DNA from 2 places in the Brumicola blandensis genome. Region 1 is predicted to be linked to the other one. Evidence: predicted binding sites of a transcription regulator. Region 1 holds the regulator's gene; the other holds the start of a gene.
What was found. Region 1 encodes LexA, which represses DNA repair genes until DNA is damaged. Its sites were predicted from a motif close to TACTGTATNNNNATACAGTA; they were not measured.
Positions count from the first base shown of each region.

Region 2: the regulator LexA is predicted to act here: its motif matches at 1,428-1,447, upstream of RM544_RS14830 (exonuclease domain-containing protein).

Region 1 is NZ_JAVRIE010000006.1:152,615-155,788, reverse strand. It holds gene plsB (glycerol-3-phosphate 1-O-acyltransferase PlsB) at 1-1,305, opposite strand, end outside; gene lexA (transcriptional repressor LexA) at 1,468-2,088, shown strand; gene coxB (cytochrome c oxidase subunit II) at 2,464-3,174, shown strand, end outside.
Region 2 is NZ_JAVRIE010000006.1:254,020-257,193, reverse strand. It holds gene RM544_RS14830 (exonuclease domain-containing protein) at 1-1,381, opposite strand, end outside; gene RM544_RS14825 (VOC family protein) at 1,538-1,915, shown strand; gene RM544_RS14820 (DUF416 family protein) at 1,950-2,555, shown strand; gene RM544_RS14815 (hypothetical protein) at 2,567-2,971, shown strand; gene RM544_RS14810 (hypothetical protein) at 3,003-3,174, shown strand, end outside.

The DNA.
Region 1 (3,174 bases):
TACTTCCATAACGTGCTCATAGCCCAGATAAACAGGGACAATTGAGACTGGACGATTGATACCTTTTAAGGCGGCTTGTAAGGTCATTGCAAGCATGCCGGTCTTTGGTGGTAGCAAGCGACCTGTTCTCGAGCGCCCGCCCTCCGGGTAGTACTTAACTGAATAGCCTTTGTTAAATAGCAATTCTAGGTATTCTCTAAACACAGCGGTATAGAGTTTGTTACCGGCAAAACTGCGACGTAGAAAAAACGCACCACAACGTCTAAATATCTTACCCACTGGCCAAAAGTTTAGATTAATACCTGCAGCGATATGCGGAGTCACTAGGCCCTCATGATAAATAACATAGGTTAATAATAGGTAATCCATATGTGAGCGATGACACGGTACATAAATGATCTCGTGGCCGTTTTGAGCCAGTTCTCGCACGCGATGAGCGTGTCCGACATGTATGCCGTTATATATTTTATTCCAGATACGCCCAAGCACTCTATCGCCTATACGAATGAGACCTTCGCGATAGTCGGCCGCAACTTCATCAATATAAGCTAAGGCTTTTTTCTTTGCTTCATCAGGGCTGATGTTTTTTTGTCTGACTTCTTCTTGCATGGCCAATTGAATAGAGTCGGCACCGAGAAGTGAATTGTATAGAGTCGAGCGTTCTAAAAGCGTTGGGCCTGACATTGCTTGACGTTTTCGCTGAAAGTGAGTCCTCGCTACTCGTACTAGCTTCTGAGATATCTTTTGGTTAGAGCCATGTAATTGGGCCATCTGTTTAGTGGACACAGCTTTACTGTAACTAACGATGTTGTCACGACCTAAGAATAGTAAAATGAATAGCTTTCGTAACCAGCTTGGCGATGCTCTATCAGCAAGTAATTGCGCGAATCCGGAGGACTCTTTGCCTGCTGAGCGACCCCAAGATATTGATACAGGCACAACCTGCAAGTCTAGTTCGGGATTTTCTCTATGTAATAGAAACATTTTTGTAAATACGTCTTCAATAGATGTTTTCTTTACTTTTCGGGAAAATAGGCTTTGAGGACGATTGATATAATAGCAGCGCTTATGCTCCTCACCTAAGAACCCTATGGGCGATATGGGATTGGGTAAACCTAAGCCTGCAGCTGACAATTGCAAGGCAACTAAATCGGTAATCGATTCAGTTTGAATTAAGTATAAAAGGGGCTTCTTTTTATCAATACCGAGCTCTGACTCGATGTTAGTAGGCACACTCTTCACTGAAATTAGCCAGCGAATTGGCAGTGTAAAAAGCTTTCGCAAAAAAGCGCGTACGCCACTCATGTATTCTTCCTAATATAAAAATTAACCTGACAATAATAACATGACAGCGATAATTTATATTAATTCCTTGAAAAACAAACGTAACAAAAGACAAATTGATGATTGCCATTTATTCGATCCTGTATATACTTACACCTAACTGTATAGAAAAACAGGCTGTTTATGCGTCCACTAACTCCAAGACAACAAGAAGTGCTCGACCTAATCAAAAGCACCATGATCGACACGGGTATGCCCCCAACTCGCGCAGAAATTGCACGAAATTTAGGCTTTAAATCTGCTAACGCAGCGGAAGAGCATCTAAAAGCACTGGCGAAAAAAGGCGTGATTGAAATTATGCCGGGTACTTCGCGCGGTATTAAACTGAATTGTGCACTTGAAGATGAAGTGGAAGAAGGTTTACCGTTAATTGGTCGTGTTGCAGCGGGTGAACCCATCCTAGCAACAGAACATGTAGAGTGTCATTACAAAGTCGACCCAGATTTGTTCAAGCCAAGCGCCGACTTTTTGCTTAGAGTCGATGGCATGAGTATGAAAGACATCGGTATTCTCGACGGCGATATATTAGCGGTTCACAGAACAACTGATATTCATAACGGTCAGGTTGTCGTCGCTCGTGTTGATGAGGATGTTACGGTAAAACGGTTTGAAAAACGCGGAAGCCAAGTACTACTACATGCAGAAAACGACGCTTTCTCACCGATTAAAGTCGATTTAGCTTCACAACCATTCAATATAGAAGGTATTGCAGTTGGTGTTATTCGTAACTCTGATTGGATGTAAACATGAGTTAACTCTTCTTTCTACTCGACATATACCCAACTAACCCAAGCACCGCTTTCAGCCGGTTCTTGGGTTTTTTTAAATAAATCAATCGCTTCTTCCCTCTTCATTAATTCCGTCTCTGCTTGAGTTACTTATCAATTCTTTATTGTTTATTTATTGCGCATTAAGCAAATAGGGAATAACCATATTCATTCAAATTGCAAAAAAACACTAGACTAAGTAGGGACTTTGTTTAATCATTAGGCATTGATTTACATATCATTAAAAATAATAACAAAACCTTTACATTGGAGTGTAAAAATTGAGCGCTCTAATGTTGTTATGCAAAGGAGTATCAGAGTGAAGCGAATTTCAACGTTGCTAGTAGGCGCTATGCTGGCGCTTAGCAATCCGGCAATCGCGACGACTGCTGCGGAACGATCAGATATTAACTTACGCGAAGGCGTTACCGATATCAGTGCACAAGTATATGATTTACATATGCTAATGTTCTGGATTTGTGTAGTCATTGGTGCCTTGGTATTCGGCGTTATGTTCTATTCCATGATAGTTCATCGCAAGTCAGTGGGCGCTAAGCCAGCGAACTTTCACGAGAATGTAAAGGTTGAGGTGCTTTGGACAGTAATCCCTTTCATTATCCTTATTGCTATGGCTTGGCCCGCGGCGAAAACCTTAATGGCGATGGAGGATACCAGCGAAGCAGATATTACTATACTAGTCACTGGCTCCCAGTGGAAGTGGCATTACAAGTACCAAGAAAACCCAGATGTTGAATTCTTTTCTTTGCTGGCCACTCAGCGAGAGCAAATTCAAAATAAGTTTCCTAAAGGTGAAAATTATCTTCTTGAAGTTGACCGACCTTTAGTCATCCCTACGGGCAAAAAAGTGAGATTCCTAATTACTTCAGATGATGTAATTCATTCATGGTTTGTGCCTGATTTTGCAATTAAGAAAGATGCTAACCCTGGTTTTATCAATGAAGCATGGGCGAATGTTAACGAACCTGGTATTTACCGTGGTGCATGTGCAGAGCTATGCGGAAAAGACCATGGCTTTATGCCGGTGGTAGTCATTGCAAAAGAG
Region 2 (3,174 bases), 100 kb from region 1:
AGCTGAGTTGCTGAAATAAGCTAGCTTTGGTGTGGGTGTTGTTGATGCGGGTTTCAATATGTTCCTTGGCCAAATCATAGAACTGATTAGACTTTAATGAAGTGGGCACATGGTCGAACTCATTGCTTAAGCCCAAGCCATCGAGTTCGTATATTTCATACCAAAAATACAAGCCAAATAATGCCCGCCATATTTCGTTTTCGGTGCGAAGAGCCAGGATGTCACGTTGCTCATAATAGGCCACGACGCCGCGCTCAACCGCGCCTTTATGAATTTCGTCAATCGCGATCGTTTGGGAGTTGTCGCGCAACATATCGGTCAACACGCTGGTGCGCTTTTTATGATACTTTCGAGCAAGGAAATCTTCTGCAAAGGCTAAGAGATCTTCACACAAAGGTGCTTGGATAATACTTTCTAACCTTGCTTCCACGGCCTCGGTGTGACCCTGTTTATACGCTTCGCGGATCCATTTCTCGCTGGCTGCACTCGAACCAATATTTTCTAAAACATCGAGTGCATGTGTTGCATCGAAAGACAGTAGATCATTGGCAAGTAACAATTGTAGTCGTTGATGTAATTCTGTGGCCTTGTCACCCATCGGAGAGCACATAGTGGATAGCTGCTCCAAGATATAAGCCTTGTGCTCGTCTTGATGTTTTTGACCTTGAACTTGATCGTTTGGTGGTGAGTGTTTGAAATTCGCCAAAGCAATGCGCACGTCGTTGAGTTGAAAGTGCAGGTTAAATGCACTCTTTGCGCTGTCTATGCTGTCGAAACGCGCTAAAACCTGAGCTTGTTCTTTACGCGTACGCATGACGCCTAAATCTCGCATAGAAAACTGGTTTAGTTTTGCGTGAAAATTACCAAAATAGAGGTATAAAAAGTAATGAATGGGCCTCTCAAAATTGCCCTCCCAATAATCGCTAGCAATACTGCTGTCACAAATTTGTTCGGCGCTAACTTCCGATAACAAGACATCGACAAGCGTCGACTTCGGCGCCGATTTCTTATATTCGATGGCTTCTTCCAGCAACACATTGATTTCTTCCAATAGGCTAAGAATGTCTGCTTTTGTTAAATGCTCGACAAACTCCGCTGCATGCTTGCGTTGAATAGGTCTGAACCATTTGTCCTGAAAAAGCTGATAAAAATTATCATCAATGTTATCGATTTCATCATACACGTACGTACTCGGTTTAATAAATATCGACTTACGATTAACGAACCGAATGATTAAACATTGTTGGTCTTTGCTGAGCGCTTGAAAGCGCTGGATGAACGTTTGATCCTCTTCATCTAATAATGAGGCACATGGGCCTGTCACAAATTTCAAGAATTCATGAAAGTGGGTGTGATAATAGTAGGTTGGTAAGTCGCGCACGTTATCCAAAAAGCTAAATGTTTCTATGCCGCAAAGCATACTAAATAACTGTGTAAATATACAGTGCTGATTTGGATGCTATAAATGCATGCTTCACAATCGTTACAAATGTATGCTTTACTAACATTTCTTTAAACGAATACGCAAAGGAAGCTCATGTTTAGTCATATCATGTTGGGTGCAAACGACATTCAAGAATCAAAGAAATTTTACGACGCAATCTTCGCTGTGCTTGGCTGCAAGCCAGGTGTCATTGATGATAAAGGCCGTTGTTTTTGGTACGAAAAAACCGGTGTTTTCTCAGTAACAAAACCCATTGATGGCCAGCCTGCGACTCACGCAAATGGCAGTACATATGGATTTGCGGCAAAATCAACCGATGAAGTGGACGCTTGGTATCAAGCCGGTTTAGAGAACGGCGGGACAGCCTGTGAAGATGCTCCGGGTTTGCGTAATAATGGCAAAGTCGACCTGTATCTAGCCTATTTACGCGATCCGGCGGGAAACAAAGTTTGTGCGCTTTTTAAGCCTTAATTTTGGCTGTTATTAGTACAATCGGGCCTTAAGGTTGGATACTAATATTTATGAGAGTGCCGTTCGTAGCGCGCTAAAAGAGTTTAGTCTAAAGCAAGCGATCGTACTCTCTCTAATATGTTGCCATCGTGTCGGTAGCTATTATGACCGTTTTAGTAGAGCCGAAACTTGGGGAAATCCAGATAAACTGAGAAACGCGAGAACGGCTGTTTACAATTGGTTGAAAGGCGTTAATACGGATTACAAAGGGCAGAGTGCATCACTTGAAGTTGAAATTCCCGATTCTGATGATTTTGGTTCGGTTGAAGCAACTCTCGCGCAGGTCGCTGCCATTGCTCATTATTATATGGTTGAGCAGCTCGAATCGAAGGAAATACAATTGACACAGTTGGTACTAGATCGCTGTTTAGAAATAGCTGATGTTCGAATCCAAGAGCTATTAGATAAAGATTCAAGAATGGAACCGTCGATCGCTGCAATAGAGTCACATAACATTTATCAAAAAGAAATGCGCTTGCATGTGGAGCTTCTGAAAGGAATAAAAGGTAGCTTAGACCCGGTTGAATTTGTAGATAAAGTGTTAGCAGTAAAGAAAGACAAACAAGAACAATTTGATTTCAGGTTGGACGAAGAAAATTAACAAGGATTAGCATGAAGAATTTACTCACCGTTTTAGTGATATTTTTAACTTATGGTTGCAGCTCGACGGCTAATAATAGCCAATTTACAGGTGATCTCTCGACAAGCTCAACAGATCCTCAATATGGTTATATTGAATCAAAGCCGGTTGAACTGGGTGGCTTTATGCGAGGAACAAAATACGAGGGTGCACACTTTGAGTACTTCAGTAGCTTACTTGGGCCACAAGGGCAGAAGGTGAAGGTCGAGCGCCTAGGCAGCTGTTGTGAATTTGAGGATGCATCTTTGCCTCTCGGTGGTGGTTTACTAGATCGTTATGAGCTTACCTATGAGGGCCAGAAAAAACCGGCTGTCATTTACGTCAATCTCTACCGTTTCGAGCAACCCAAAGCACCGCAGGGGTTTACACTCTTGTAAGGCAATGTCTGAATTAAGGGATTAATTATATATGAAAAATGGCATCAACAACTTCGTTAAAACAGCCAATCAATATCTATTATTTACTGGGCTAATCATTATAGTCGGTTTTTTTGCCTATCAACTCGCCAAAGAAATCTTCAAAAGTGATTATCAAAAACACAATTCAATAGCACTTGTCGATGAAACTGAATTGGAAGAAT